Regions from separate parts of the Ruegeria sp. AU67 genome, predicted to be linked through region 2. Evidence: riboswitches for the same ligand, from Rfam matches in the RefSeq annotation. Region 2 holds a riboswitch; each other region holds the start of a gene.
What was found. Region 2 has a riboswitch for cobalamin ahead of DK510_RS04640 (DUF1636 family protein). Riboswitches for the same ligand answer to the same signal wherever they lie in the genome.

Region 1 (7,979 bases), on a different contig from region 2:
TTGGCGGCGCGCTCTTCCGGGGTTTCGATCCGCTTGATGCGCGCTTTTGGAAACTGCATCAGAACAGCTTGAACCAGTGGGTGTTGTTCGGCCTGCGCTTTCAACGCCAGATCAGCCGCGTCTCGAACCTCGGCGATTGTTGCTGCGTCCCCGTCGGCCACGATTGACACGGCCCATCGGTTTCCGGTCCAGCGTTGCAAGGCCGAACCAAGCCTTTGCGCCAGATCGGTCGGCGCTTTGTCTGTGGGCGTGAACTCGATCCGTCCCGGGGAATACGAGACGAGACGCACGCCGTTTTCGACCTCAACCAACAGTTTTACGTCCCGGTTGGTGCGGATCAGTTCGACCACGTATTCGAAGGTTGGATAGTGTGCCAGCGCGGTCTGGACGTCCTGGGCAAGCGCTGCGGTGGGCGCCCCCGCAGGCCCGCGTTGCGCCGAGAGATGCGTAGAGGACGTCGCCTGTGCAGGTGCATGAGTTGGCACAGCCGCACCACCGCCAGGTCCCCCGCTTGGTGGGGGGGGAGGCGCATCCTGTAGTCGTTTGATAAGTTCTTCGGGGCTAGGCAAATCGGCCACATGGGTCAGACGAATGATTGCCATTTCGGCGGCCATCATCGCGTTGGGTGCTGCAGAGACCTCCTCCAGCGCTTTCAGCAACATCTGCCACATCCGCGTCAACACCCGCATCGGCAGCGCCTCGGCCATCTGTTGACCGCGTGCACGTTCATCCGGTGAGACGGTGGGGTCATCGGCGGCATCGGGCGTGATTTTGACCACGGAAACCCAATGGGTGATCTCGGCCAGATCGCGCAGCACGGCCAGCGGATCGGCCCCTTCGGCATACTGGCCGCTCAACTCAGTCAATGCCCCAGCCGCATCGCCACGCAAAATCATGTCCATCAGATCCAGAACGCGCCCGCGATCTGCAAGGCCCAACATTGCCCGAACCTGATCGGCGCTTGTTTCCCCTGCACCATGTGAGATCGCTTGATCCAACAGCGAGGTCGCATCGCGCGCAGAGCCTTCGGCCGCGCGTGTGATCAAAGCAAGCGCGTCTTCTGCGATCTGTGCGTTTTCAGCTGCGGCGATTTTGTTGAGCAAACCGATCATGTCTTCGGGTTCGATTCGGCGCAGGTCGAACCGCTGGCAGCGGGACAGCACAGTCACCGGCACCTTGCGAATTTCGGTCGTCGCAAAGATGAACTTCACATGCTCGGGCGGTTCCTCGAGTGTTTTGAGCAGTGCATTGAAGGCGCTGGTCGACAGCATGTGAACTTCGTCGATGATATAGATCTTGTAGCGCGCGCTGGCGGCGCGGTAGCGGACACTGTCGATGATCTCGCGGATGTCGTTCACGCCGGTTCGGCTGGCGGCGTCCATCTCCATCACGTCGACATGGCGTCCTTCCATGATGGCGATGCAATGCTCGCACTGGCCACAAGGTTCGGTCGTTGGTTTGCCTTCACCATCGGGACCGATGCAGTTCATACCTTTGGCGATAATCCGGGCAGTGGTGGTTTTGCCGGTGCCGCGAATACCGGTCATGATAAAGGCCTGCGCGATCCGATCCGCTTCGAACGCGTTTTTCAGCGTGCGCACCATTGCGTCCTGTCCAACCAGATCTGCAAAGGTTTCAGGGCGGTACTTGCGGGCAAGAACCTGATAGGCGGGGCTGGGCGTTTCGGTCATGTCTGCTCTGTCAGATTCGTGTCAGAAATGCAGCGTAGAGACCCGGGCCGCCCGCGTCCACAGCAGGCTTTGTGGAATTTCGGTTTGGACCGCGTCTGTAAGCGGGATAAACCGGCTGTCAAAATTTGGTGGGCTGGTGGCAGTAGGAGCTTAAGCTTTGGCAAAATTTGCAATCTACGCGCTGCCTGTTGGCTCAGGCACCTTGGCGCTGTCCCCCTTGCCTGGCGGCGGCGGTGGGTATGTGGACGATCTGAGGGTGATACAGGACTGGAACCCCGATCTGGTGATTTCAATGACCACCGAGGCCGAGATGCGGCAGGTCGGTGCAGGCGGTTTTGGTCGAGACGTTCAAAGCAGACCCGCTACCTGGATGCATCTTCCGGTCGAGGATTTTGGCACGCCGCCCCTGCCAATCGAAACTCTTTGGCCCCAAGCCAGCGCAGCCGCCCGGCAGGTGCTGTCCGACGGTGGACGCGTGCTGGTGCATTGCCGGGGCGGTTGTGGGCGGTCGGGGATGGTCGCGCTGAGGCTCATGGTGGAAAGCGGCGAAGATCCAAACCACGCGCTAAACCGGCTGCGCTTGGCCCGACCATGCGCGGTGGAAACGGATGAGCAGATGGCTTGGGCCATGAAACCGGCCCAGAGCGATCAGTGAACTAGGATCAGGCCGTGGCTTGTTGAACAACCTGATGCGATGGACGCGGTGCAAGGGCCGATGCCTGAAGCATGGCGCAAGGCAAGGCCGCCAAAACACCAGCAGGCAGAGTGGAAAAGTCAGGGCCGAACATCATATCGGCGTATTCGTCCAACGTGTCGGCTGAGTCGCCTGTGTTTGCCCCGCAATAGACCCTGATCCGGGCCGGGCTGGCGCGAAACCTTGCGGTGCACCCCTCATCGCAATGGGTCAGTTCGCTGGAGCCGTCCACCTCAAATTCGCTGGTCGTCATTGGTTGTGCTGTTGCCATCGCCTCGGCCAAGGCCCGAGCCATTTGTGCCAATGCGGGGCAGGTTTTCCCCGTTTTCTGGCACAGGGTGGCGGTGAACTCGTGGGTCGTTGTCTTCCAGATCATAATGCGCCCTCCGCGCGGAGAGCGGGGGACGTGGAACAGGGAACTCAGCGTACTGAAGGCCTGCCCGGACACCCCGCCCGAATTTCGGTTTTTACTTTGATGGCAGGTCTCCTGACTTGCGGGTCATTGCTTTGCCGACCTTCCCAGCCTTTCGGCCAGTGGTATTTCGGCATTGCTTACCGCTTACAGTTGCGGGGGCAGTCGCGGCCTTGGTCTGTTCCGGCTTTGCCGGGCTGGACCGCACCGAGTTCCCTTTTCATCCCGCCCCAAAATAAGGACGAGAACCATCACCTCATCGCTAGCGGTTGTAGGTGGCTTGAGTCAAGCGGGCTGTTTCCCATCGTTCAAGTGGACGCTTGGTCACTTTGAAAATCTGTTGACTCTAGTCGCGCAAAAGCGCCGATATGCCATATGTGAACCGAATAGTTCAGATGCTTGCGAGGGCACCATGTTGGACAACACTCCGGTCGTTTTGACCGAAGATTTCACGTTTTCTGCCGGAGAGGCCGAACTGTCGGCACGGCTGTATATGCCTGCCTCGGCACCTGATGTGGCGGTTGTAGTCCATGCAGCCACAGGCGTACCGCGCGACTATTACCAGCATTTTGCGCGGTGGTTGGTGGAAGAACAGGGTATGGCCTGTCTGACCTATGACTATCGCGATTTTGGCCACTCTCTACGCGGGCGCCTGCGCGATTCGCAGGCCACGATGGCTGACTGGGCGTTGATCGACATGCCCGCTGCTCGCGCCGAAATGCGGCGCAGATTTCCCGCCGCCCAGCAGTGGAGCATTGGCCATTCGGTGGGTGGAATGCTGGGGCCAATTCAGCCGGATATCGAACAAATCGACCGGATGATCTGTGTCTGTTCAGGTTTGGTGACGGTATCCGACCACCCCTGGCCGTATCGCGCACTGGCGACAATGTTCTGGTATGCCCACCCGCCATTGCTGGTTAAGGCATTGGGATACCTGCCGGGCAAGGCACTTGGGTTCGGCTCGGACCTTCCGGCACGTGTCTACTGGCAGTGGCGCAAATGGTGCACCGCTGCGCTGAGCTACGTGCCGGAAATCGGCAAAAGCCTTCCAGACGCCCGTTGGGCTGCGTCGGAAACACCCGTCGATCTGTTCACAATGGACGATGATCAGGTGGTGCCCCCGAACGCGGTTTGGCGCTTGGCCGATCTTTACGGTCCCAAAGCCCGCCGGCATCAGTTGTCGCCGAAAGACTTTGGATTGGCCGAGGTCGGTCACATCGGCGCATTTGCGCGCCGAAATGCGGCCATATGGCCCCGGTTGATCGCCTGAGCCGGTACTTACAGCTTTTTTCGGGATTTCTTGTCCTGCATCACCGATCGTACCATCTTACCAAAGGCCTTGTCGCGCGCACGAGACTGCGCCACGGTTTCCGAGTTCCTCTCATCCTCGCGCCGCAGTTTTCGCCAACGCTCTAGCCGCTCTGTGTCAAGGGATCCGGTGGAAATCGCATCCTGCACAGCGCATCCCGGCTCGGCCTGATGCTGACAATCGGAAAAGCGGCAGGTTTGGGCCAATTCCAGAATGTCGGAAAAGACCTCATCGACGCCATCTTGTGCATCCAGCAACCGCAAAGCCCGCATGCCGGGTGTATCGACCAGCCAGCCTCCGTTCTGCATCGGATGCAACGCGCGGGCAGTTGTCGTGTGCCGCCCGCGCGCGTCGCCCTCGCGAATGCCAGACGTTGCCTCATCCAGACCAGTCATGGCGTTGACCAATGTTGTCTTGCCGACACCGGATGAGCCAACCAATGCAGCGGTCTGTCCAGCAGGGCACCAGGACAGTACTTGCTGAACGTCCATGGCATCCAAAGCATTGATTGCCAGCACGGTCAGAAACGGAGACAGCGACACGGCCGCTTTGGAGTATTTGTCAGGACCGGTGCAGGTATCGGCCTTGGTTAGTATGACGACCGGATAGCACCCGGCCTGATGAGCCAAAGCCAAATATCGTTCCAGCCGGGCCAGATTGAAGTCGGCATTGCAGGAACTGACGATGAACAGCACATCCACATTGGCGGCGATCAACTGGGCCTCGGCCCCAGTTCCGGCGGCGCGGCGTTTCAAAAGGCTGCGGCGTTCCAGCAGTTGTTGAACGCGGTTTTGATCATCCGCCAATACCCAGTCGCCGACGGCAAAGTCGCCCGTCGGCTGGTTTAGGGTGAGCAGAGGTGTTTCACCGTTGATGTTTGCGCCGATCAGGCGATCACGGTGAACGGCTGTGATGCGAAAGGGAGCGCATGTAGGATTGGCCGCATGTTGGGCGGCAAAGTGAGAGGACCATCCCAGGTCCGAAAGTGTAAAAGACATTGTTCTGCCTGTGTTCAGGTACAGCAATCCGTCTGGATGGCGGTGGCGCATCCAGCGGTGATGTGTTCAGGCAGGTTTGAGGGGCGGCCTCAGAAACGCTCTGCCCAAAGGGTTTTTGCTACAATCATAAAAGCCCTCCTGCGGCTAACGGTTCAAGTAAGTGAGAGGTTGGACATCGACCCAAGCGGGGCTCGTTGTGGCTGCTTCCTTCCGGACCTGACCAGGTTGGCGAGGCGCTCGCCCGCGCCAACCTCTCGAAAATCGATATAGGGAAGACACGTAGAAATGACAACCCGTCACAGTGAGAGTTGAATGCTCAAAAACCCTTCGGCATCCGTTCCAGCCAGCGTTGGGCTGAACTCTGCGATGTCTGCGAGGTGACGTTGTGCCTGTTGGCCGGTCTTCAACAGGACAGAGGACCCCGGCATGGGCGCAAAACGGAATGGGCAGGGGCCCTGTTCCAGCGATTCAGCGGGCATTGCACCGGTCAGGTAATCCTTTAGCGCGTGTTGGATCGGCAAAGCCGGAACGTTGATGATTTCGGCGCCCCGTATGATCGGAAAATGCCCGCCGCCGCTGGCCCGATAATTGTTCAGTGCAACAACAAAGCGTTGTTCGACCGTCACCGCGTGGCCGTCGAAACGAAGATCTGAGATGCGCTGGTATGCCGGATTTGCCAGGTGTCCATCCGCATCGAACCGAGGCGGAACGCTCAGGTCGATAACGTAGCTTAGCCCGAACAGAACATCGAAATTGTGTCCGGCTCGATCAGGATTGACCAATTCAGTTTGCGCGCCAGGTTTCACCTGATTGAAAACGCCCGCAGACATTTCAAGCCAATCTCTGACGTTCTCTCCTGACACCGCGACCGCACGAAGTTCGTTTGGAAAGATGTTCAGATCAGCCGCGTGTCGCATGCGCATCACGCCCGCAGGAATGTCCGAGTAAAAACGAGGCCCGGCGCGACCACCGAACTTCGAAGGTGCTACGGCGGACAGCAAAGGCATCACTTCATGGGGTGTACCCTTCAGGTTCTGGCGTACGGTCGAAGCCTGTGATGCGGCCACCATCGCAAGCCCGCGATCCTTGGCGCAAAAGCTGAAATAGCTGTGCAGGTGCTGATCCGTATGCCCAATTGCTTCCTCGGCCTGTTTTCGTGTTGCGGAATGCACATCCGAAAATAGCGCCACCAATGACGGGTCCTCGGGTGCCGGGTCAGCACCTGATACCGGGCGCAGTTCAACGCGATGCGCCGTGACCGACCAGCCCTTTTCTGTCGTGGCAGTCAACGTTAGATCAATCAGGCCAAGATGAGATCCGGCGGATCCCGGCATGACAACAGGTGTGCCATGCACCATACCGCCAGTGGCATCGACGTGTTCCAGCCCAGCGTGCGATTTCCCCGGCAGCGTAAGATGTGTGTGCCCGGCGATGATGGCGTCAATGCCCTCAATCGCGGCAAGAGGGATAATCGCGTTTTCAAGATCGGGCGCGGGGTCGACGGACTTCAACCCTGTATGGGCTAGCGCGATGATCACGTCGCAGCCGTGAGATCGAAGCTCAGACACTTTAGTGCGCGCGCAGGTCAGGATGTCGTCTATCCGGACGTCATCACCCAGCCGATGAGATTCCCAATTCCGGGTCTGCGGCGGAACGACCGAGAAGACGCCGACGGTTAGCGAGGCTTGGTGCCCCGCGACCTCAACCCGGCGGGTTAGAACTGCCTGATCCTGCCAGACCTCGTTGGCGCCCGGGCGATAAACATTGCTGCAAACCACTGGACAGGGGGCCTGTGAAAGGATGCTGTCCAGTATATCTTGACCGAACCCGAAATCATGATTTCCCAACCCGATCGCATCATACTCTAACGCGCCAAAGGCCTGCATCAGCGCATGAGGCTTATCGGCCTGCTCTGCGGCCAGCTCCCCAACCGGTGTGCCCTGCAGCGAATCGCCGTTGTCAAAAAGTAACGCGACCGAGTCTTCCGCCTGCGCCTCAGTTCGGGCTTCACGGATCAGGCTGGCGGTTCGAGTCAGGCCGATTGTGGGTTCAGGGGTGTCAGAATAGTAATCAAAACTCCTCAAGTTCATATGAAGATCCGTGGTGGCCAGTATTCGGATCTGCACGGTCTGCGGAGGCAGAGAAGGGGAAGTTTTCAAATTTCTACTTTTGGCAGTTTTAACTTAGTCATTTTCAACAAAAAGATTAATCACAGTGAATTGCAAGGTTTAGCTGTGTTCATTCGATGGCGACCTGTGGTTTTGGGGGTGAAATACCGTTGCAACTGATTGGCCGACATGGCAGCCCTGTGCGGACAAGTCTAAGGATAACTTATGAAAAATGCGGAATATGTGACGTTTGGTAGCTCGGGGCTGGATCGTGCGGCGCATATTCGCGGGGATGCTGATGCGGTCGCGGGGGCGCGGGGGCATCCCAATGCAAAATGCCTGCTCTTGTGGCGCGGTAAGGTTTTGGTTCAGGGTGAGGCGCTGGATCAGTTGGGGCTGATCGCGATGTCACATAATCTGGTCGAAACCGGGCCGGGAGGTTCTGTCGAGCAGCCTGTATTCTTGGGGCTGTCGGACGATGCGCCGGTGTTTGCCTTTGATATTTCGGACTGGAAGGCCGATGGGTTGGACGTGTCCGGTGTCGGAGGTTTTATCGACAAGTCAGAGCAACAGCACCCGGACTTGCCCCACGGCCATGTCTTTGCCGAACTGCGCCGGATTATGACCCGTTTGTCGACGCGTGACGCCGAACTGGCGGCTTCGGCCAAGGCGGTGACCGCATGGCACGAAACACATCGGTTTTGCGCCCGATGCGGCGTAGCCAGCGAACTTGCGCAGGCGGGGTGGCAGCGCAGTTGCCCGTCCTG
Region 2 (7,979 bases):
AACCCTTCCGCCGTTTCCGACAGCGGGAACTGGTCGACCTTACCGTTGGCATAAAGCACGTCATACATGGTCTTGCCGCGATGCTCGGGCATCTTGGCCAGTAGTTCTTCGCCCCAGACCTCTTCGATGGTAAAGCGTTTCGCGAATTCCATCAGCTGCCACAGGTCCGACTTGGCCTCACCCGGTGCCTGCACCTGCTGACGCCAGAATTGCGTACGGCGTTCGGCGTTGCCATAGGCGCCTTCTTTCTCAACCCACATGGCCGTGGGAAGGATCAAGTCGGCCGAAACTGCGGTGACAGTAGGGTAAGGATCCGAGACTGTGATGAAGTTTTCCGGGTTACGGTAACCAGGATAGCCTTCTTCGTTGATGTTGGGCGCGGCTTGCATGTTGTTGTTGCACTGGACCCAATAGGCATTCAGTTCGCCGTCCTTCAGTTTGCGGTGCTGCAACACGGCGTGGAAGCCGGGCTTGGGCGGGATAGTGCCCTCGGGGATGTTCCATGCGGTTTCGCAGATTTCGCGGTGCTTATCATTCGTAACAACCATGTCCGCCGGCAGACGGTGGGCAAAGGTCCCCACCTCACGCGCCGTACCACAGGCCGAAGGCTGACCCGTCAGCGAAAAGGGTGAGTTTCCGGGTTCGGAAATCTTTCCCACCAGCAAGTGCACGTTATACATCAGCGAATTCACCCAGGACCCACGGGTGTGCTGGTTGAAGCCCATGGTCCACAAGCTCATCACTTTACGGTTCGGGTCGGCATATTGCTGGGCCAGTTTCTCCAGCTTGTCTGCAGGGACGCCAGACAGTTCAGAGGTATATTCCAGCGTGTAGGGCGCGACGGCTTCGGCGTATTCTTCGAAGCTGATAGGATCCATCTTGCCCGAGTTCGGATTTTCCGCTTCTTGCTGCAGCGCGTTGGTGTCGCGCAGGCCATAGCCGATATCGGTGGCGGTTTTGGTGATGTTGACGTGCTTCTTGACGAAGTCTTCGTTTACCGCGCCGTTTTGAATGATGTAGTTGGCGATGTAGTTCAGGATCGCCAGATCGGTTTGCGGTTCAAAAACGATGCCGTTGTCCGCCAGTTCGAACGAGCGATGCTCAAACGTCGACAGTACATGCACTTCGCAATCCGGTTTGGTCAGACGTGTATCGGTGAGGCGCGACCACAGGATCGGATGCATCTCGGCCATGTTCGAACCCCACAGAACGAACGTGTCCGCGTGCTCGAAATCGTCATAGCAGCCCATCGGCTCATCAATGCCGAAGGAGCGCATAAAGCCCACAACGGCTGATGCCATACAGTGCCTTGCGTTGGGGTCAATATTGTTGGACCGGAACCCGGCTTTCATCAGTTTGGATGCCGCATAGCCTTCCCAAACCGTCCATTGCCCGGAACCAAACATACCGACACTGGTCGGGCCTTTCTTGGCCAGCGCCTCTTTCCATTTTGCGGCCATGACATCGAACGCTTCGTCCCAGCTTACCGGCTCGAATTCACCGTTTTTGTCGTATTCGCCATTGGTCTTGCGTAGCAAAGGTGTAGTCAGTCGATCCTTGCCGTACATAATCTTGGACAGGAAATAACCCTTGATACAGTTCAGCCCCCGGTTCACCGGCGCGTCGGGGTCGCCTTGCGTCGCAACGACACGACCTTCTTTGGTGCCAACCAGAACAGAGCAGCCTGTACCACAAAACCGGCAAGCCGCCTTGTCCCACCGGATGTCTGGCGCTCCGGCCTGGGCATTGGCTTGACCGGCCGCCAGCGGAATACCAGCGGCTGACGCCGTTGCTGCGGCCGCAGAGGCCTTGAGAAAAGTCCGACGGGATTCAGAATGTGTCATTGCGTGGGCCTCCGGCTGGTGGTTGGGCTTGGGGCATCGGGCTGCGGATGGGCGTCCGCGAGATCCTCGAAATGGTGATAAGTCAGGGTCAAAGAGATGACGCCTGGGATCTGGTGCAGATCCATGATGGTTTCGGATGCAAGACGGGTTGGAGTGTCTTCGACGACGACAACAAATCGGCCATCTTTCGTTTCAGCGTGAATTTCGACACCCGGCGTGCCCTTCATCACGCGCGCTGCTGCGCTCGTGTGATCAGGTGCGACATGGGCGAGACAACCGCAGATGTTCATTGAGTAGCTTCCATTTGTGGTTGAGGTTGGCGTTCCAGCGCAATGGCATCGGCGGGACATAAACTTGGGCAAATCCCGCAGCCGTTGCATGTATCAAGGTCAAGCACCGGCTCTGCGCGGCCGCCGGTCATCAGTTTGAAACGGATCGCGCTTTGTTCGCAATTGTCCTGACAGATGCGGCAACTGATGCCGTTCATAGATAGGCAGGTGTCCGCTGTAAGCGCGGCGCGCCATGGCCAATCTGGCAAACGGTCAATCGATATCGCTTCGGTTGGACAAATCCGGGCGCAGTCACCGCAGAAGGTGCAGGGATTGTCAGTGGGCTGGAAGCGGGGATATCCATCTGTCCCGATGACGATCGCATCTTCGGGGCAAGTATCTGCGCAATCACCACATTTACTGCATGTTTCAACAAAGCACAGCTCAACCGAGCCCGGAGGTCTGGCGATATTGCCGTCCTCTGGTCTGATCTTTGCGCTTAGAAACGCGCGTCGGCTGGTCAGTTGTTGCATTGCATGCGACCTGGCTACACTCGATTCCTGTAATCGAGTGTATCGCATACCGTGATCTGTGGGGGCCTTTTTTGATTTAGGTCATTTGGCCTGTTAAATATTAGTCATTTAGGAAACTTTAATTTTTTTGCCGAAGCGACCCTTTGAGATCATCTGCGAGGGCGCGCAGTTCGGATTAGTAGAAGAAAAACAAAAACCGATCCCAGCGATGTCGTGACAATCCCAACAGGCAGCTCTTGCGGGGCAAGCAACAGACGGCTCAGGATATCCGAGCCTGTAAGCAAAGCTGCTCCGACAATGGCGGCGGTAGGCACAAGCTGGCTGTGCAAAGGCCCTGCGATACCGCGTGCGATGTGGGGAACCATCAAGCCGACAAAACCGATCACACCCGCGACGGACACAAATACAGCGGTTGCAAGAGCTGCGACGAAGAACATTCGGAACCGCAATCCCTGAACGGGCACACCCAGGGTGGCGGCCGTCAAATCACCAGTCAGCAGTGCATCAAGCCAGCGGCTACGGTACATTGCATAGGCGAGGATCAATGCTAAACCTGCGCAGACCAGCGGGAATGTCTCCCACCGGGCAAGACCCAAACCCCCAAGCATCCAGAAAATAACCGAATGGGCCGCACGGCTGTCGCCCGCGAAAATCAGATAATTGGTAATAGCTGAAAACAAAAACGAAACCGCGAGCCCCGCGAGGATCAGTTTTTCGGGTGCGCTTGTGCGCAGCCCATGAACCAAAGCCAGCACAATGCCTGATGCGACAAGCCCTCCGAAAAACGCGGCCAGTGGCAGGGTCCAAAAGCCCAGCACATCTCCGGTTACTGTAATGACAAAGACAGCTCCCGCCGCAGCGCCAGAGGACAGGCCGAACAGAAACGGGTCCGCCAGATCGTTGCGTGTGGTGGTTTGCAGGACAACGCCGACGATGCCCAGCCCGGCACCAATCACGGCGGCAAACAGCGCGCGTGGTAAGCGCAGGTCAAACACGATGCGGTGGAGCGGAGACATTTCCCCTTCCACTATTCCCGTGCCCAACAAGACACCGGCCAGTGCGTCAGAGGCCGGAATGGATGTGGTCCCGTAGACCGTCGAGGTTAGCAAAAGGGCGGCCAATACAGCCGCCCCCAGCAAGAGTGTAAGGCCAAGTCGGCCCATATCAGTTCAGGCCCGGGTGCATGGCTTTGGCCATTTTCGAAATTGCTTCGATATTTGCCGGTCCGGGTGTCAGTTCCTCGTAGCGCAGACCAATCCAGCGTTCGTTCTTGACCGCGTCCGTCTGAGACATCACGGGATGGTCCTGGAGGAACTTGAAGGTATCTGCGGCGCCATTTCCAGTTTGATAATCAAGTAAAACCAGGAATTCCGGGTTCGAAGCGGCAACAGCCTCCCACGAGGAACGTCCCCAGCTGGTGTCCATATCATGGGTGACGTTCTCGCCGCCAGCGGCAGCAATCATCGCGTCGGGAATGGCAAACTTACCAGCCGTAAACGGGGCATCGGCGGGGCCGTCCAGCAGGAAAACGCGGGGTTTCGGCAGATCGGCTGTCTGTATTTCAATCGCAGACAGTTCCTCTTTCCAGCCGGAAACCAGCTCTTCTGCCTCGTCTTCAACGTGCATTACTTTGCCCAAGCGAAGGACGTCGGTGAACAGCAAGTCCATGCTGGCTTCGGGGCGATCCTTATCCAGGTGTACGCAGCTTTCCGTCAGGATCATCGTTTTGATGCCAAATGGCGCAAGCGTGTCGGGGGTCACGTCACCGCCCGGCTTCATCCCATAGTACCAGCCCGCAAAGAAAAGGTCGGGTTCGACAGCGACCAGATTTTCAACTGTCGGGTACTTAGGCGCAAGTTCCGGGATGTCGCCGCGCAGTGTGTCAAACTCGGGGCTGGTTTTGTACCAGCCAGTGATGCCCGTCAGGCCAACGACCTTGTCCTGCAAACCCAGCGCAAAGGCCATGTCGGTCATGTTCATGTCGTGTACGACCAGCCGCTCGGGTTGAGTTTCAAACACCAGCGGCTCGCCGCAATTGTCAACGGTTATCTCGCGCGCTGTTGCGGCACTTGCAATGCCAGTGATCAGTGCAGCGCACCAGAGAGTTTTGTTCATGTTATTTTTCCTAGTTTGAGGTAGTGGTTCTTCGGATATCCAGTGCCGGGATCATGCGGCCTTCGTGCTGAAAGCTAAGAAAATCGACACCAAACGTTTCACGGACCCTTTCGGGTGTCAGCACTTCGTGCACGGGGCCGAAACCGGTCAGACGCGTGGATTTCATCAACGCGACATGGGTCGCGAATTCCGGGATCATGACCAGATCATGGACGATCATGACCACCGTAATGCCCAGCTCGGCTACCAGCGACAGCATGCGTCCCTTGGCGTCCGGGTCCAGATGGTTCGTCGGCTCATCCAGGAACAAAAGCGACGGGTTTTGCGCCAGCGCCCTTGCGATATGAGCGCGCTGGCGTTCCCCGCCGGATAACACGGCCATCCGCTTGTCGGCGAGGGCGACGAGTCCGGTCAGCTTCAGGATGCGGTCCAATTCCAAGGCGTGCTCAGCCGCAGATCGATCGGCGCGGATGGGGATTTGCCCAAGGGCCACGTAATCGCGCAGAAACAAACGCCCGTCCGGCGATTCCTGCTGACTGACCACGGCGATCATTCGGGCGCGGTCCATCGCCGAAAGCTGCCGAAGGCTGCGCCCCTTTACCAAAACGTCCCCCAGCACAATCTCTTCACCGCCGCACAAAAGATTCAGCAGCGTTGTCTTACCCGCACCGTTTGGGCCGGCAATTGCCAGAGTGGCCCCTTCATTCAGTTCGAAATTGATGTTTTGCAGCAGTACGTCGCCGTTCAGGGCGTAATACTCCAGCCCGCGCGCCTCAAGGAAAGCTCCGCAGGTCATGCGCTTGTCTCCACTTTTAGCCGCGGCAGGCGCGCCAGAGTCTTTTCAAGAAGGGCAGGCGGGCGCTGCGTTGCGTTGGTCCACCCATCCGCGATGCGATAGTATTGATGTGCAAATTCGGCCAAAGCATCCACGTCCTCAGCCGATTGGATGTCACCGAAAAGGTACCGCGCTTTGTCGAATGCCTGAAACCCGACGGTTGTGGGACGACCGCAACCGGCCATACAGGAAACGCTTTGGATGTCAAAACTGGATGGAAGCTTGCTTGCAAGCGCAGCGCGCAATGAATCCGCCCGGTCAGAACCCTCGCAGGTCTCGCAAATCAGAAGGAAATGATCAGGACTGATCGACATGGCCCACTCCGCCTGTTGCCAAGCGCGGGCAGAAGGTGCCAATCATGTCATCACGTCTTAGACGTGTCATAAAGCCTCCTTCCAGGACGCCCCGCCCCGGGTTGGTTGAACATCGGATGGTAGGTCTCCTGACTTGCGGGTCGTGGCTTGGCCATCCTTCCCGACCCATTTGGGGTCAGTGGGTATTTGGCGTCGCTCACCGCTTACAGTTGCGGGGGCAGTCACGGACTTGGCGCTTGTTGGCAACCTCACCGTATTCCCTTTTCATCCCTTGGCGAACCATAGGGAACCATCGTGGGTGATGCTTGCCCGAGTTCCGATTTTGGGTCAAGCGATAATACTCAGCGCCCCACGCACAGAGGTCATTTGTCATTTGCCAATGATCTGACTACGCTGCGTTGCAGAAATGTAGCAACAAAGGCGGATATGTTCTGGTTCCGGGGGGGCGCACATCCAATGTTTGAAACAACGAACACGCATTCAAAAACAAAGCCGGTCGAGATGAAAACTCAAGAAAACAGAACCTATTCTCAACTGAAGGTAGGCGACAAGGCGCAGGTCACCCGATTGTGCACCGTGGACGACTTGTACGCGTTTGCCTCGGCTTCGGGTGACCACAACCCGCTGAATCTGGCGGCCTATGACGGAGATGGAGATGGGCGCCCCGAGGCTGTCGCGCCCGCCTTGTGGCCCGCGGGTCTGGTGGCTGCAGTCATCGGAAACATCTTACCAGGGGCCGGTACGCAAACACGTCGGGCGGACCTGAGTTTTCATGCTCCGGTTATGGCGGGCGAAGAACTGACCGCCTTTGTGGCTGTTACCGAAAAGCGTGAAGACGGCGACCTGACCTGTTCCGCCGAAGTGCGCCGGGTCGGGGATAACGCATTGATCCTCAGCGGTACCGTACAAGTCACGCCACCGTCGCGGCATTTGACCTTCGACTCGGTCGAGGTGCCGGGACTGATCGTTCAGCGTCACCGGCATTTCGACGCTTTGTTGGAAAAGGCACGTCCTCTGGACCCGATGCCCACAGCGATCGTCGCACCGGAAGAGGCGAATTCGCTGGGCGGGGCATTGCTTGCGTTGGAAAACAGCATCATTACTCCGATTTTGGTGGGCGACCCAGACAAAATCACCTCCGCTGCCACCCAGCTTGGGGCCGATTTGTCCGGAGTTGAAATCATTGAAGCGCGAGACCACGAAGTGGCCGCCCAACGCGCGGTCGGGCTGGTCGTTGAAGGTAAGGCCCGGATGTTGATGAAAGGTCACTTGCACACAGATGTCCTTCTACGCGCCGTTCTGCGCCGCGAAAACGGCCTGAGGACCGGGCGACGCTTGTCGCATGTGTTCGTCATGGACGTGCCGGGCATGTCCCGGCCTATCATGGTTACTGATGCGGCGGTGAATATCGCACCGGATCTCGAAACCAAGGCCGACATTGTTCAGAATGCCATCCATCTTGCGCATTCTATTGGCATCGAGATGCCCAAGGTTGGCGTCTTATCAGCGGTTGAGACCATCAACCCGCATTTACCGTCGTCTGTCGATGCCGCGCTGTTGTCGAAAATGGCCGAGCGTGGACAGATCACCGGCGGGCTGGTCGATGGCCCCTTGGCTATGGACAACGCGGTTGATCTGAACGCGGCGCGGACAAAAGGCATCACCTCACCAGTCGCAGGGGTCGCAGATATTCTGGTTGTTCCGAATATCGAAGCCGGCAACATGGTAGCCAAACAGCTTACATATATCTCTCATGCCGAGGCTGCCGGCGTTGTGATAGGTGCTGCGGCACCGATTATCCTGACATCTCGGGCAGATGATGATGCTTCGCGGCTGGCGTCTTGTGCTGTCGCGGCGCTGCATGCAATTGCGAATGAAGGCAAAATCCATGGCTGAACATGTTCTGGCGCTGAATGCCGGGTCGTCCTCCTTGAAATTCGCGTTGTACGAACTGGTCGAGGATCGCCGCCCCAGTATGCGCTGGCGCGGTCAAATCGAGAGGTTGGGGGATGCCCCACGTCTATTGGCCCAATCGGCGGGGGGGCGATCTGTCGACCGCCAGCTGTCTG
Region 3 (7,979 bases), on a different contig from region 2:
GCGCCGCATTCCGGCAGGGCCTTTGCCCCCATCACCGGCCCGGCATAAAGCCCCGCCGCAAGCGCCAATTGCGCCAAGGCCGCTTGCGCGGCGACTTCGCCGCCGATGTCACACAGATGTGCAAGCCGCCGCAAAGTCGAAACGGGTAGGGTGGAGTAGTCATCCAGACGCGTGTCCTCGCGCCCGTCGGCGGGTAGGACGGCCAGCGCGACGCCCTTGGCCTGTGCGAGCGCCAGAACTTGCTGCAAGCCGTAGGACCAGTAAGGGACACCGCCGATCAGGCGGATCAGGATGCCCTTAGCCCCCTCAAGCGTTTGCTCGACATAGGTGTCGACGGACAGCGGGTGCTTCAACGCGGTCAGGTTGGCGAGCCGCATCGTCGGCATGCGACCTTCGGACCCGCCACCGCGATGCCATCCTGCCGCGAAAGCGCCAAGGTCGCTGTCCGAAAAGGATAGCACCACCAGATCCGCCGGGCTCTGACCCAGATCGGTCGGGGTTTCGGTCTCTTCTAACCCGTGGCTTTCGCGGAAGACGACGTGCATGGCTTACTCGGCGGCCTCGGTCACACCCACGAGGATATCGCGGATTGCGGCCTCATTGATGTCGTCATGCTCGGCAATGACCACCAGACGCGAGCGGCGCTCTTCGCCGGGCTCCCACGGCCGGTCATACTGGTGACGTACGCGGGCACCAACGGCCTGCACCAGCAGACGCATAGGTTTGCCCTGAACGGCGGCATAGCCTTTGACGCGCAGAATGTTCAGATCATTGGCCAGACGTTCGATATTGGCGACCAGTTCCGCCGGGTCGGTTTGTTCGGGCAACTCGACGATGATGCTTTCGAAATCGTCGTGTTCGTGGTCGTGGTGGCCGTCGTGATGCGACGGGCGCGCGTCCATGTCATCCTCGGCGGCGGCTTCGAGGCCCAATACGACGCGGACGTCCACGGCGCCTTCGGCGACTTCCACTACGGGCAGGGGGCGGGGAGCTTCGTCGGCGATGATCCCTTTGGCCTTCACCACGCCTTCGGGGCCAGCCAGATCGGGCTTGGTCAGCAGGATGATATCCGCGCAGGAGATCTGATCCTCGAACACCTCAGACAGGGGCGTTTCGTGGTCGATCGAGTCGTCAGCCAGGCGCTGGGCGTCCACGGCTTCGACATTTGGTGCGAAACGCCCAGCGGCGACGGCCTCGGCGTCCGCCAGAGCGATCACACCATCAACGGTGATTTTCGAGCGGATATCGGGCCAATCAAACGCCTTGAGCAGCGGTTTGGGCAGGGCGAGACCGGACGTTTCGATCAGGATGTGATCGGGGCGCGGCTCCAGCGCCATCAGCGCCTCAATGGTCGGGATGAAATCATCGGCTACGGTGCAGCAGATGCAGCCATTCGCCAGTTCCATGATGTTTTCCGCCGGGCAATCCGGAATGGCGCAGGATTTCAGAATATCGCCATCCACACCCACATCACCAAATTCGTTGACGATAACGGCCAGGCGCTTGCCCTGCGGATTCTGCATCAGGTGCTTTACCAGGGTGGTTTTGCCCGAGCCCAGAAAGCCGGTGATCACAGTGACGGGGAGTTTTTCAAGGTTGCTCATTTCAGGGCTCCAATCGGGGGAATGCGGGCCGCACAGTTTTTGCGGAAATGTTCGGGGCGTTCGCGCCATTTCACCAGACCGTCTTCAGCGGCCAGATACTTGGTGACGCCTTCAACGATGGTCTCGACATGGTCAGTCTCGTCGAGGTTTTCATAAACGAAGGTCCATCGGGACGGGCCGCCACGCAAAACGATCGAGCATCCCTGATCACAGTTCGACAGACATTCCACCGGTTTCAGGTCGACGCCGTCCGGCAAGCCAGCCTGTTCAAGTGCTTTATGCAGCAAAGTGCCAGGTCGCTGGGCGTCATCTTCGATAGGTAGCCCACGGCGGCATGTCGTGCAGACCAGCAACTCGACTGGTGCGGTCTCGGTCACGTCTCTCATCCCCCTCATCCTTTATACGGGGGACGGGGTTTCATGCGGGCCACGCGTCTGCACATGGACCCGACACCGGAACACCCCGCCCGGTTTCAACTTCGGGTGCTGGCAGGTCTCCCGGCTTGCGGATGTCAGAGGCGAGCCTCTGTTGGATGTCCCGCCTTCCCGGCCTATTAGGCCAGTGGCTTTGGGCACCCTCTCCGGTCACGGTCGCGGGGGCGGCTGTGCTTGGCGGAATAACCGCTGGCACATTCCCTTTTCATCCATCCGGGGATGGACACCAACGCATGCGACATGCGGCACGGGCAGGGGCTTGTCAAGCACGACTGGGGTTTGAAAACCCGCTACGTCAGAAAAGCGACTTGCCGAAGTCAGTCAGCGGCATCCGATGCGATCCGATCACGCAGCGAGGCGCAATTCAGCCCGGCCGTCGCAGATGATTCAGCACTTCTCAGTTTGGCAATCAAGTAGTGCGGTTGTGTAAATGGAATCGCTGGACCCGCAATCGCAACATGCATCTGATACTGAACTTTAGGCGTCCGAAATTGCGAAAGCAGCGCAGAAAGCTAAGTGCTTGGAAATAAATGGAGGCGAGTACCGGAATCGAACCGGTGTACACGGATTTGCAATCCGCTGCGTCACCACTCCGCCAACTCGCCTTTTCAAGTAAAATCAAATACTTGCCGTGGTGTGACCGGCGTTTTAGCAGCTTTCGACAGGAGCGTCCAGAGGGGGGAGCGCAATTTTCAGGGCCGGGTGCCAACTTAGTCTTTGGTTGCGACGTTGTATCTTGTGAAGATTGGAAAGTTTCCGTGTCTGGACCGTTGCCGGTTTTTCAAGGATGTGGCAGAACTCAATCACCCAAGGGAGCAAGATGAGCGATCCAATGACAGATTTCGCAGCCCGCCGCCGGACGATGGTCGATACGCAGATACGTCCTTCTGATGTCACGAAGTTTCCCATCATAGACGCGATGCTGACCGTCAAGCGCGAGAATTTCGTGCCGGACGCGCAGCGCGAAGCGGCATATGTCGAGGGATTGATCGAACTGGGTGATGGGCGCTGCATGTTGGAGCCGCGGACCTTGGCTAAGATGCTGGACATATTAAATATCTCCAACGACGAGTCGGTTTTGGATATTGCTCCAACCTTGGGGTATTCGACCGCTGTTGCCGCGCGCATGGCACAGCTGGTTATTGCCGTAGAGGAAGATGAAAATCTGGCGGCCGAATCTCAGACTATCCTGATGGAGGCGGAGGCAGACAATGCGATTGTCCATGTCGGCCCGCTTGAACAAGGTGCCCCCGAACATGGGCCCTATGACGTGATAATGGTCCAGGGTGGTGTGGAACAGGTTCCGGATGCGTTGATCGCGCAACTTAAGGACCATGGGCGAATTGCGTGCCTTTTTGTCCAAGGTGCACTGGGGATCGTTCGTATCGGCCATAAATCTGGGGGTCGGGTGACCTGGCGGGACGCGTTTAATGCCAATGCACCGATTTTGCAGGCATTTTCCACGGACCGTGTATTTTCGCTATAGTTTGATAGCTGATTTTTCTGCCGCCTTGATTAGTTTAACGCAAACGCGCAAACTATCGGCAGAGCAGAGTAATTTCGATTTGAGAGGATTTCGTTATGGGTTCTATGGCGGGAGGGAAGCTGGTCAAAGCGCTGGCGCTGACTGCGGGGGTCGCACTTAGCTTTGTACCAGGACGGGCCGTTTGGGCCGACAACATAACTGACGCATTCATTGGCGCCTACAATACCAGCGGGTTGCTTGAACAGAACCGCGCATTGTTGCGCGCGGCCGACGAAGACGTGGCAATCGCATTGTCGGCGCTTCGTCCGATCATCAATTGGACGGTTGCGATCAGCAGCGACTACACACGTCGCAACATCAACAATGTGGTGACAAGAACCGACCCGAACAACTTCTTTACGGGGCTGACCCTCAGCCAACTGCTCTACGATGGTGGGGCTGCCGTTCTGGGCAAACAGTCAGCGCAAGAAACGGTGCTGTCGACCAGGCAGACCCTTGTTGATATCGAACAGCAGGTTCTGTTCCGCGGTGCCAATGCGTATCTCGAAGTGCTTCTGCAGGAAGAAACCGTACAGATTCGCTTGAACAACGTCGATGTATCGGCTGAAGAACTGCGCGCATCGCAGGACCGGTTCGATGTAGGCGAAGTTACACGCACGGACGTTGCACTGTCACAAGCCCAGCTTGCAAGCTCGCAGGCTGATCTGGCCGTTGCGCGCGGTAATCTCGATACAGCGCAAGCGGAATATGTAAATGCCGTTGGCAAATCGCCCGGACGCACAGCGGGTCAACCGAGCCTGCCAAACCTGCCTAATTCGGAACCGCAGGCCGTTAGCCTGGCGCAGCGTAACCACCCGGCTATTCTTTCGGCACAGCACCAGGTGCGTGCCTTCGATCTGATCGTTGCGCAACAACGCGCCAATCTGGGTCCGAACGTCAGCCTGAACGCCGACGCCGGTATCACCGAGACCTATGACAACGATGATAGTATCGAAGACGGGACGGTGTCGCTGAACTTCAGTCAGCCAATTTACGCTGGTGGGCGTTTGGCCGCAAGCGTACGCCGCGCCATGGCAACACGGGATGCATCGCGTGCCAACCTCTTGAATGTGCAAAAAGATATCACTCAGGGTGTGACAGAAGCCTACGCTCGTTTCCAAGCCGCATCAGCAAGTTTGCGGGCGTCGAGCGAACGGGTTCGCGCATCAAACGTGGCGTTTGACGGTATCCGCGAAGAGGCCACTCTGGGTGCACGGACCACGCTGGACGTTTTGAACGCTCAGCAGGATCTGCTGGATGCGCAGCTGGCCGAGGTCGCGTCGCGGATCGAGCGTTCGCGCGCTGCTTACCAGCTGTTGCAGGCACAGGGTCTGTTGACTGCTGAACGTCTGGGACTGGCGGTGCAAATTTATGATCCGACGCTGTATTACAACCTGGTCAAGAAAGCGCCGGCTCAGGTCAGCAGACAAAGCAAGGACCTGGATCGCGTTCTCAAAGCGTTGCGTCGCGACTAAGGGCCAATACTATCTGTTGTGACGCCCGGCTTGTTTGGCTACACTCAATCCTGAGGATAGAGCGGTAGAGAACAATGACGGAAAAAGTCGTGAACGGCAGAGTAGAGGACGTGCTGTCCTCGATCAAACGGCTGGTCGGTGAAAGAGGTGAACAAACCTCGGAGCCGACGCCTTCAATCGCCCGCAAGCCCGGGCGATTAGTGCTGACCGATGCATTGCGGGTCGGCGGAACATCCAGCATTCAGGACGGCCCGGAGAATGAAGCCGAGGCCAACGAAGGTTACACGGTCGACGCGTCGGTCAAGCCGATGCTTTTGCGCGCGTGTGACATCATAGATCGTGAAGATCCCGCCAACAAAGAACAGGCCGCGCCAGAACCGCCCAAAAACCCGACCAACAGCTTGAGCGCAAAGATCGAAGCCCTAGAGGCGGCGATTGCACGCACTGAGGACCAGTGGGAGCCGGACGGCGACAGCGAAGACGAGTATTCCGGCACTCCTGCGAAAGCCCTTGAGTTCAGCGTGCGCAAAGAATTTTCGGATACCGAGGAAAATAACGCCGAACCCACTCAGGCAAAGTCTAAAAAAGCCGTGGCGACGACCAGGGCAACTTTCGTTCGCGACCCCGAGGTGATCGCCGCAACACCTGTTGACCCTGTCGAAACAGCAGCGGAAGATTCAGCGATAGCTGGCATAAGCGAAGACGCATTGCGCAAAATGATCGCCGAGGTTGTCCGTGAAGAATTGCAGGGTGTTTTGGGCGAACGTATCACCCGCAACGTCCGTAAGATGGTTCGGCGCGAAATCTATAAGGCCCTGGCCGAGCAGGACCTCGAGTAACACTCAGACGCTTTTGGGCGTTTCTGCAAGCGCCAGCAGGCGGTCCAGATCCATATTCTGTTCAAGGTGGTCGGCCAGCGCGTTCAACGTATCTTCGACCCCGTCTTCATAGGCCAGGTCCGAGGTCACGCCCAATTGCGACAGGTAAGACGCGCGGAATGTGTCCGAGCTGAAGATACCGTGCAGGTAACTACCGCGGATACGACCAGAGGCGTTTGCTGCACCTTCTGGCCGCCCCTCGACCTCTAGCCAAGCGCGGGCGCAATCAGGGCCTTCGGTACGGCCCATGTGGATTTCGTAGCCCGACACCGGTTCTCCTCCGTTAAGGGCGCGGGCTGAAGTGAGCGTTACCTGTTTCTTCCCTGCCATCACGGTCTCAACATCCAGCAGGCCTAACGCTTCAACAGTCCCCGGTTGTCCGTCGACGCCATCCGGATCAGCGATTGTCTTGCCCAGCATTTGATAGCCGCCGCACAGGCCCAGAACATGGCCGCCCCGGCGGACATGGGCATATAGGTCGATATCCCAGCCCTGAGCCCGGAAATAAGCCAGATCGCCGATGGTGGATTTGCTGCCGGGCAGCAGTACCAAATCGGCATCACCGGGCAGGGGGCGTCCTGCTGGCACGATCTCGACCGAGACACCGGGTTCGGCAGACAAAGGGTCGAGGTCGTCAAAATTTGCCATGCGTTCCAACTGCGGAACAACCACCTTGCAGGCCCCGCCAGAGTGGGACCGAATATCCATCATATCCTCGGCTGGCAGTTTCCACGCATCATGGAACCAGGGAACGACGCCCAGACAGGGCCATCCGGTACGTGCAGCGATTTCATCGCGACCTTCATCGAAAAGGGATACGTCGCCTTTGAACCGATTGACGGCAAAACCCCGGATCATCTCCAGATCGCCTGCATCCAATACCGCCTGGGTGCCTACGATCTGGGCAATGACACCCCCGCGGTGAATGTCACCTACCAGAATAACGGGTACGCCTGCAGCGCGCGCAAATCCCATATTGGCGATGTCACCCTTGCGCAGGTTGGTTTCGGCCGGGCTGCCCGCGCCTTCGATCAGGACAAGATCCGCGTCTCTGCACAAGCGGGCAAAGCTTTCAAGCGCTGCACCCAACAGTTTGGATTTATCCTTGCGGTAATCGCCCGCTTTCATCGTGCCTGCGCGTTGGCCCTGTACGATGATCTGAGCACCAGTGTCGGTTTCCGGCTTCAGCAGAATTGGATTCATGTCTGTATGCTTCGCACGCCGCGCCGCCAGCGCTTGCAGGGCCTGCGCGCGCCCGATCTCGCCGCCATTTTCGGTGACGGCGGCATTGTTCGACATGTTCTGCGGTTTGAACGGTGCAACGCGCAACCCGCGCCGGGTGAAAGCCCGCGCCAGACCGGCCACTAGAACCGATTTCCCGACATTGCTGCCGGTGCCCTGAATCATGATGGACCGAACCATGGCCTGTCTCCTATGTTGACGCGCAGATGACCTGATTTGCGGGCAAAGGAAAAGCCAAAGTTGAACACGCCAGCGCATCTTTTGATCGGAGCTGCCGCCTTTGCCCGCCCAGCCCAGGGACGTATCCTGTGGGCGGCTCTGTTGGGTTCGCTATTGCCGGACCTGTCGCTTTACCTGATGGCGGGCACGTCCCTTTACGTACTTGGGATTCCACCAAGCGTGGTCTACGACCAGCTTTATTTTTCCGACGGCTGGCAGACCGTGTTTGCTATCGACAATTCCTTTGTCCTTTGGGGGGGTGCCTTGCTTGTCGGGGTATGGATGCGCTGGATGGTCTGGACCGTTGGGGCGTCCGCCGGGTTGCTGCATCTTTCGATGGATTTTCTGTTGCATGCCGGGGACGGGCGGCCACAGTTTTGGCCATTCAGCGATTGGGTGTTTCACAGCCCCGTCAGCTATTGGGACAGCACGCATCACGCCTTATGGGTGGCGCCAATTTCGGCCGCGCTTTGTGTCACGTGTTACGCCATTTTGTGGCGTCGCGGCTTGTCCATCTGGGCGAAAGCGTTCTTTGCCCTGCTGCTGATGGCCGAACTGTGGGTCGCGCGGCAGTGGCTGTTGTTCTTTTGATTGATGGCATA
Region 4 (7,979 bases), on a different contig from region 2:
AAAACGCGCTTCGACACATCCTGTAAAAGCCAGACGCGAAATCAGGTTCGCCTTTTTGGCGTTGCCAAAAGCTTGTGACTTTCCGCCACATCACTAGCTCTCGCCTTCATCTCACTTACATGCGCCTCACCAAAATGAGGCGGACAAATGATAGACGACGATCCCCAACCCGTAGGGTATTATAATGCGCACGATATATGGACCCTGGACCCAACGCCCGCGGACCAGTTGGTCTATGATGCCTTTGCCTCGGGCGTCGTCGATCTTCTGCAAGTGTTGGATGACAACAAGACCATGATGTCACGGGACGTTTACGCAAGACTGTTCGCCTCGCTGTTGGATCTTTCCCGAACTTTGGGAGAATACGAAGATGGATGGAAGCCGGACTAGGTGGCGATTACCAAGAACCCGCTGTTCCAATGCACGGTACAGGGTGGCGGTTCAGGCGCCGCCCCGTACCTAAAGACTAGTTAGCTTGCGGTTGCGTTCCCAAGCGCGTTCAACAGAGTGTTCAGATTGTGCTGGAACATCGCGAGATAGCTGGTGGCCGGACTACCCCGTTCCGACAAGGCGTCTGAGAACAGCCGCCCACCAATCACGATGCCGGTTTCATCCGAGATTTGCTGAATCAAAGTAGGGCTTGTGATGTTTTCAACAAACAGCGCGGCAGCGCCATCAGCCTTCAGTTGGTCAATCAGAACAGCAAGATCCTTGGCTGATGGCTCCGCCTCGGTGTCGATGCCAACCGGCGCAAGGAAAGTCAGGCCGTAGGCGTCTGCCAGATAACCAAATGCGTCATGTGCAGTCACAACCGTGCGGCGATTGGCAGGCAGGCCTGCCAGCTTTGTCTTGGTTTCTGCATCCAGCGCCTCAAGCTGCGCAATATAGGCCGCAGCATTGGCAGCGATTTCTTCGGCGTGCTCGGGCATCGCCTCTGTCATCACGTCGGCAACATTGGTCACGTAAATCATGCCATTCGACAGCGAATTCCAGGCGTGGGGGTCGATTTTGCCCTCGACTGTGACAGGCGTGATACCGTCGGTGGCAACGTGCACGGTTGCGTCAGTGCCCGATTCAGCGATCAGGGTATCGGACCATGTCTCAAAGCCCAGACCGTTGACAAAGATGATATCCGCCTGGGCAACGGCCTTCGCGTCTGCAACCGAAGGCTGATACACATGCGCATCCGCGTCCGGGCCCACGATTGTCGTAACCGTGGCCAGATCGCCGACGACCTCTTCGACCATGTCGCCGAGGATCGAAAAGCTGGCGACGATCTTGACGTTGCCTTCTGCCGCAACGGTCGGCAATGCAGCCAAAGCAAACGACACAGAGGCGATGCCGGTGTAGAGTGACTTTACAAGAGTCATTGTGCTCTCTCTTCTTGTTGAATTTGGGCAATGGGAATGTCTTTGGAAACAGACGGTTTGCGCATCCGTCTGCCAAAACCAAGGGGACCGAAAATGGCCGAGAACAGAAAGAACCCACCGGCAACCAAAACGATCGCCGGGCCGGACGGCGTGTCCGGGAACAGGTAGGACAGGGTCAGGCCGATCCAGCAACTGGACAAGGCAAACAGAAAACCCAGGACCAGTTGCCCGGTGATCGTACTGGCCCAATAGCGCGCTGCGGTCGCAGGCAGGATCATCAAGCCAACGGCCATCAACGTGCCCAGCGTTTTGAATGCAGCCAGCAGGTTCAGAACCAGCAGCAGCATAAAACCCTGATCAACCAGCCACGGTCGGCGGGTCTGAGTTTCGAAGAAAACCGGATCGCAGGTGCTGACAATCAGCGGACGAAGCAGAACGGCGAATGCCAACAATGTGACTGTCGCCACCCCTCCGACAAGGATCATCGACGCGTCGTCGATCCCAAGGATTGATCCAAACAGGAAGCTTTTTAGTGGAACTGCGGACCCTGCTGCAGACAGGATAAAGATACCCACCGCCAATGCGATCAGATACAGCGAGGCAAGGCTGGCATCGCTGCGCAGGATTGTCCGGCGTGCAAGAAAGGCGGTCAAAATGGCGACGCCAACACCCGCGATAAGCCCTCCGACCAGCAGTGACATGACTGACAAGCCCGCCGTGACAAAGCCGATGACGATGCCTGGCGTAATCGCGTGGGCCATGGCCTCACCAGCCAGCGATAGGCGACGCAGAACAAGAAATGCCCCCACCGGCGCGACCGAAGCCGACAAAACCGTGGTTGCCACAAAAGCGCGACGCATGAAGGCAAAGCTCCACATTTCGACGATCAGGTCATACATTGGCGTGCTCCGCTGTTGAATGGGTGCCACGGAACATCCAGGACGCCTGACTTTCCGAGAGGTATCCTTGTGCAACCAGCCGGTCTGGTGTCAGAACGTCATTCACCGGTCCGTGGGTCGCCTCTTGCCCGCCCAAAAGCAGCGCGTGGCTGCAATAATCCAGCACCGAGGAAAGATCGTGCACCACCAAAACCACCGCGCGCCCCTCATCGCGCCATCGGCGGATAATCGACAACAGATGTGCTTCGGTACTTTGGTCGACTGCGGCAAACGGTTCATCCAGCAGGATCAGCGGCGCGTCCTGCATGATAACCCGCGCGAACAGCGCACGCTGCAGTTGCCCACCTGATAGCATATGCAGAGGCCGGTCAGCGATATCCAGTACCCCGGCCTCATCCAGCGCGGCGGCCATCCGGTCGCGCGCGGCGGCGTCCAGCCCGGTACGATAACCAAACCCGCGCCATGCCCCCATAGCGGCAAGATCCCTCACACGGATGGGAAATCGGCGGTCGAACTCGGTCATCTGCGCCAGGTACCCGATGTCACCAGGACGGCCCTGCGGCCAAGTCAAACTGCCCGAGAGCGGATCCATCAAGCCCAGCAGCATCTTTACAAAAGTGCTCTTCCCCGACCCGTTTGCACCAAGAACGGCAAGTGTCGTTCCGGCCGCGATATCCATGGAGAGGCGGTGAAACAATGTCAGGTCGCGGTAGCCCAACGTCAGATCGCGGATTTGCAAAACGGCCGACATCAAATCACCGCGTAAATCGCGAGCCACAAGAGCGCCGACAGCGCCAGAGCCCCCGCGACCAGCACCGGAACGCTGAATTCTGTCAGACACTTACCTCTTTGGGTGTCAGCTTTTTGCAATGACAACGGCAACGCCTCCTGTGTTTGGACAGGGGCAAAGCGAGCGCAAGGTCGTGCACGGTACGGACCGCTTGAAACATTGTCATCTCCCTCTGGGACACCCCGCCCAGGTTCATAAATTTCGGATGGCAGGTCTCCTGACTTGCGGGTCTAAGCTATCCCGATCCTTCCCAGGCTATTGCCCAGTGGACGATCTCGGGTCGCTCGCCGCCTACAGTTGCGGGGGCAGTCACGGAATTGGCCTTTTTACAGAACCGCACCGTATTCCCTTTTATCCCTGACCGCAGAATACAGTCGGGAACCATCGCGAGGACAAAATACGAATTGATTTGATTCGACAAGAGCGCAAACCCGTGCGGGATGGCTATTCGTTCCAGTCACCGGTCGACCATGGAAGCCGCGCGGTAGACATGAGTCAACGGTGGATACTACACGAGACCGCTACTTACAGCTTCAGACGCGCGCCAACGGTCTTTTTGACTGTTTTTATTCTGCTTGGATTTTTTTGTTTGCGAGGGATGATTTGGGTCTTTGGCGTTGCAGGTTACTCGCCTGGCGGGGTGCAGATGTTAAGCGATTGATCTATTTTATCAATTGTTGTCTGAACGGGGTGTTATGGATTACCTGACGCTGGTTGCGGGAGGGCGCAACCGCCGTTGTCGAACGCAGTTAAAATGCATGATTAAAGCGTATTCCTTCTGAAAGCAGACGTTCCTATCAAAACACTTGTATGACCGCATTGAGCCCAAAGAAGACTGCCTTTCCGCAGCCGTTCTCGGTCTTGGCTCAATATGGTATGTTTGCCGTAGTCAGACGGAGATTGACCCTATGGATCGTGTTTTTGGACGCAGTGTTGACCATCATTTGACATCACCGCTTGAGCTGCGAGGAACGGAAAAGCCGTTTGACCATTGGGTCGACAACAAAGTGATCGACCACATTGACGAACTGGCCGAACGCTTCGTTGCGGCTTCGTCATTGGCGATCTTGTCTTCGACGCGTAAGGACGGCGTATTGGACATCACGCCCCGTGGCGACCCCGCTGGTTTCGTGAATGTCATAGACAAGAAACTCATCGCAATACCAGATCGCCCAGGGAACAATCGGTTGGATACCTTCGAGAATATATCCGAAAATCCAAACGTTGGCGTACTGTTCATTATACCAGGACACCGAGACACTCTGCGCGTCAGTGGAAAAGGAGCGGTGGTCAAGGACGCCAATTTGGGGCGACAACTTTCGGTCAACGGGCGGCCCTCGGATCTAATTCTACTCGTCCACGTGGAAAGGGTACTATGTCATTGCCCAAAGGCGTTCATCCGTGGAAAAGTCTGGCAATCGCAGGATTGGCCGGACACCTCTGATGTGCCCTCTCTCGCAGATATGATGAAGGTACACGGCGCTATGCCCGAGAGCGTCAAAGAGATTGCAAACGGCTGCGCAGAAGATGCAAAGCAAAATCTATACTAGAATTTGCGTTTCAATTCTCGAACGGCTACAAACGGCGCGCTCAACAAGGTCGGTTTCGTCCGCCTAGCCGACGTTGGCCGATTGCGCAGCGAACGGTGGGTTTAAGCCCCTAGCTGCTCTTAATGATCGTCGCCTTGTCCCAACTCTGCGCAGACTGGGCGTAGATAGATCTTTCCGGCTCGTAAATACTCGGATCGTCAAGTGAGGCTGCGTGGACGTAGACACGGTCGCCCATACGGCTGCTGTTTCTCGTAAGTTGTGATCCGCAATTCGGACAAAACCCGCTGAAAGTTGACTGTCCTGATCCTCCGGACATTTCATAGTTCTTTAAGTCAGCACTTATCCAGAAATCATCAATCGCGAGAGGGGTCATATCCGCGTGGCCCGACCCTGTTAACTGTTGGCAGTCACGGCAGTGGCAACGAAACATCGGAGCCTTGAGGCGCGTTCCCTCATACCGAACCAAACCGCACTTGCACCCTCCGGTCACACGTTCCGACATTTTCTATCCTCCATTTCTGAAAGTTAAGGGAGAATTGCCTCAATGTCAGCTTCGTCCCGCAAGGCGGACGTTGGCGCTTTGCAACGTTGGGTCTGCTATCCGTCCAAAAGCCGACATCTGACCAAATCAATCAGCTGACCGCGTTGAGTCCAGGGGTTATGATTCAGCCGTTTTACTTAGCAAGGTCACCAACGATGCCAACGGCGTCGACGACAGTCGAAAGATCATCAGAAACTTCCAAAATTTCATCGTTGACGCGTATGTAACGATTTCCTTTTCCTGGAGGTTTCAATTTCCAGTTGGAAAGGTCGCCGATGTCCGAGTAATCCAAGTCGGCGGGAAGTTTGGCTCCTCTTGTATAGCGCTTTATTTGCCCTGGCGGCACAGCTTTCTGACCCTTATCCGGCTTGCCATCCAACTGAACTTTCTTGTCTTTTGACTTCCCGCCTTTTTCTTTGGCGGAAGCCACATCGATGACGCCAACCATCAAGGTCAGGGCCAGCATCCAAACGAATACAGAATAGATCTTCACGCGGTGTTCCTTCAATTTCACTGAACTCATACTGTTGTTGCATTTGTTATATTTTCTTTGGAGACTTCATTTAATGAACCAACGAACAATCATGCCCTAGCCTGTGTTCACGTCGGTCTGAATTTGAAGGCCTCTGGAGCAGTCTGGTCATGAATTGTGTTTTTGGCGGTCAGACTTTGTGGCAATTGAAGCGAATGCCCGCTTTAAGACCAGTAGTTGTTGCAACATCTTTAAGCAAAGAACCTGGCATCTCGGTCGAAGCTAAACTGTTTCACATGAGGATCGATGCGTAGCTCGCGGCAGAAGCCTTATGAAGGCTATAGGCAAGCAAAACTGCAAGAACGCATATTGGGCCGGCTATTTCCAAAAACGCTTTGAAAGATGATTGGAAGCTATTCCCAAGGGAGAAATACTGGGAGAGCCTACTTTTTGCAGGCAATAGCTTCCATTCACCTAGTCTTAACATATTCAACTCGTTAAAAAACAACGGTTGAAAACTAACATTTATGGTCTCAGACCCGTAAAGTTTTCGCAATTTTCAGAGATTTTGCTCCAAATTCGACAAAATAGGTCTACAGTCACAACGGAAAAACGCACATTGTAGACGAACCCAAGGCCAATTGGTTGTTAAACGGCCTATGGTAAATACTTCATCTAAGTTCGACGATTTCGTAAACTGCCTACTCCCTCTGGTCGCGTTGTTTCTTGATTGTTATGAGGACAGTTTCGCAATCAATGCAGAAACGAGCTCGGCCTCCGAGTGCTTAAGCGGATCGACGATGCCGTCAGCGAGCCCAAGCATCAGTACAAGTCCCAAGGTGGCAGAGTGAATCGCAAATGCCGTCTGGCGAGCTTTTTCGGGTGGCTCGTCGAGTCTGGCAGCTAAGGCGTCATACAATTTCGATGTGGTAACGTGGATTTTCTCGAGAACATCGCTGTTTCGTACCTCTTGCATTCCTGCCTTCAGCGTCTGGGGGGCGAGGTACATCATCCTGTAGCGGTCAAGGTTGGATGTATGGAACCGCGTGATTGACCGAACGAACGCGTCAATGGCCTCATTTGAAGTTTTTACAGATAGCAGGCTTGTTTCGGCCTCATTGGTTTCTTCGCCCAACCAATCGAGAAACATGGCGGCAAGCAAATCGCTTTTTGTGGGGAACCAGTAAAGTACCGATTGCTTAGTAATGCCAAGTGCGCGCGCAATCGTGTCGAAAGAGACTGCGCCAAAACCACCGTCTGCCAGTAGTTTTTGCGCCGCATCAATGATTTTCCCGTCGGTTTTAAGATCGGTCATAAGTTACCCTTGCCTGACTACCGTTGGTAGGTTATCTATTCTACCAACGGTAGGCAAGCAGAATGGGGCTTGGAAATATGGATTTGTTGAACTTAGAGAACCCAGTGTTCGTAACGTACGCAATTGCAGCCTCCCTGATGGTAGTTAAAGTTATGGGGCAGGGTTGGATGACGGTACACCGCATGCTGAAAGTAGGTGGTGGATGGGCGAGTCCTGAAGACCTCAGGACGGGCCTCATAAACAAAAACCCTGATCCATCTCAGCTCAATACTAACGACTACGTCGACCGTTCTCGGCGCATTCATCGGAACGACCTAGAGAACATTCCAGCGTTCTGGATCGCTGGATTGCTCTTTGTGTTGGCTGATCCGGCGCTGTTGTCGGCACAGCTGCTACTCTACGGGTTCGTCGCCGTGCGTTTCGCACACTTTTTGGCCTATGCGACCAAGCAATCCCATGAAATTCGAGCGACCTTTTATACCCTAGGCTCGTTAATTGTAATCTACATGGCGTTGCACATGATTTGGGTAACAATAATCTGACGGGAAATTTTAACGGCAACTAAGTCCGCACAGCGGTCATTCGTCGCAACTCTCTCCAAAGTCTGCTTCGCGGACAAAGCTGCCGTTCAATAGCCGAAGACCAAAGTCCGCTCTAAGGTGAGAGATCCGATTGGTGCCACTGAAAACCTGCGCTAATCAGGTCACGAAAGCTTCGAGAATTGAGGGCAACTTGAGCCATGTTGATCAGCGCCAATCTTTCGATACTTGGATCGTTCAATTTTCTCCCAACTCTCCCCAGAGAGCTATAGATGTTTGCGGCTCGATCCCCGTTTAATTGCTGACCTTGCAAGAGGTCTGTTGCAGTTACTAGCGCCCAGGAGCGTTGACTTTCCGTGCCGCCGAAGAAAAGCAATTCCTGTGCATGCTGCGCTCTGACATAAGCATATTCTTCTTTTGAAAGAATGTCGCTTGCAGCACCCAAGAGAGCCTCCACGTGCTCAAGCGGAATATCAGAGGTCAGCATGTCGTTCCACGCGAAC

Region 1: it holds a riboswitch for cobalamin, as region 2 does, so the genes downstream of both, DK510_RS02170 (hypothetical protein) here and DK510_RS04640 (DUF1636 family protein) in region 2, are expected to answer to the same signal.
Region 3: it holds a riboswitch for cobalamin, as region 2 does, so the genes downstream of both, DK510_RS22035 (DUF1636 domain-containing protein) here and DK510_RS04640 (DUF1636 family protein) in region 2, are expected to answer to the same signal.
Region 4: it holds a riboswitch for cobalamin, as region 2 does, so the genes downstream of both, DK510_RS02975 (metal ABC transporter ATP-binding protein) here and DK510_RS04640 (DUF1636 family protein) in region 2, are expected to answer to the same signal.

The regions. Positions count from the first base shown of each region.
Region 1 is NZ_OMPH01000006.1:144,142-152,120, forward strand. It holds gene DK510_RS02160 (DNA polymerase III subunit gamma/tau) at 1-1,691, opposite strand, end outside; gene DK510_RS02165 (dual specificity protein phosphatase family protein) at 1,849-2,346, shown strand; gene DK510_RS02170 (hypothetical protein) at 2,354-2,761, opposite strand; cobalamin riboswitch at 2,845-3,065, opposite strand; gene DK510_RS02175 (serine aminopeptidase domain-containing protein) at 3,210-4,067, shown strand; gene rsgA (ribosome small subunit-dependent GTPase A) at 4,076-5,104, opposite strand; RNA gene ffs (signal recognition particle sRNA small type) at 5,263-5,361, opposite strand; gene DK510_RS02190 (bifunctional 2',3'-cyclic-nucleotide 2'-phosphodiesterase/3'-nucleotidase) at 5,401-7,230, opposite strand; gene nudC (NAD(+) diphosphatase) at 7,438-7,979, shown strand, end outside.
Region 2 is NZ_OMPH01000011.1:350,220-358,198, reverse strand. It holds gene napA (nitrate reductase catalytic subunit NapA) at 1-1,844, opposite strand, end outside; gene DK510_RS04665 (chaperone NapD) at 1,841-2,134, opposite strand; gene DK510_RS04660 (ferredoxin-type protein NapF) at 2,131-2,646, opposite strand; gene DK510_RS04655 (iron ABC transporter permease) at 2,796-3,809, opposite strand; gene DK510_RS04650 (ABC transporter substrate-binding protein) at 3,811-4,761, opposite strand; gene DK510_RS04645 (ABC transporter ATP-binding protein) at 4,772-5,557, opposite strand; gene DK510_RS04640 (DUF1636 family protein) at 5,554-5,910, opposite strand; cobalamin riboswitch at 6,011-6,219, opposite strand; gene DK510_RS04635 (bifunctional enoyl-CoA hydratase/phosphate acetyltransferase) at 6,367-7,806, shown strand; gene DK510_RS04630 (acetate/propionate family kinase) at 7,799-7,979, shown strand, end outside.
Region 3 is NZ_OMPH01000041.1:79,028-87,006, reverse strand. It holds gene cobN (cobaltochelatase subunit CobN) at 1-545, opposite strand, end outside; gene cobW (cobalamin biosynthesis protein CobW) at 549-1,604, opposite strand; gene DK510_RS22035 (DUF1636 domain-containing protein) at 1,601-1,990, opposite strand; cobalamin riboswitch at 2,074-2,284, opposite strand; tRNA gene DK510_RS22030 (tRNA-Cys) at 2,570-2,643, opposite strand; gene DK510_RS22025 (protein-L-isoaspartate O-methyltransferase) at 2,871-3,524, shown strand; gene DK510_RS22020 (TolC family outer membrane protein) at 3,620-5,038, shown strand; gene DK510_RS22015 (hypothetical protein) at 5,113-5,877, shown strand; gene DK510_RS22010 (cobyric acid synthase) at 5,881-7,338, opposite strand; gene DK510_RS22005 (cobalamin biosynthesis protein CobQ) at 7,399-7,968, shown strand.
Region 4 is NZ_OMPH01000010.1:7,905-15,883, reverse strand. It holds gene DK510_RS02990 (hypothetical protein) at 148-390, shown strand; gene DK510_RS02985 (metal ABC transporter solute-binding protein, Zn/Mn family) at 471-1,370, opposite strand; gene DK510_RS02980 (metal ABC transporter permease) at 1,367-2,269, opposite strand; gene DK510_RS02975 (metal ABC transporter ATP-binding protein) at 2,262-3,110, opposite strand; cobalamin riboswitch at 3,249-3,460, opposite strand; gene DK510_RS02970 (MSMEG_1061 family FMN-dependent PPOX-type flavoprotein) at 3,968-4,609, shown strand; gene DK510_RS23575 (GFA family protein) at 4,719-5,039, opposite strand; gene DK510_RS02960 (hypothetical protein) at 5,284-5,643, opposite strand; gene DK510_RS02955 (TetR/AcrR family transcriptional regulator) at 6,356-6,937, opposite strand; gene DK510_RS02950 (MAPEG family protein) at 7,015-7,479, shown strand; gene DK510_RS02945 (hypothetical protein) at 7,592-7,979, opposite strand, start outside.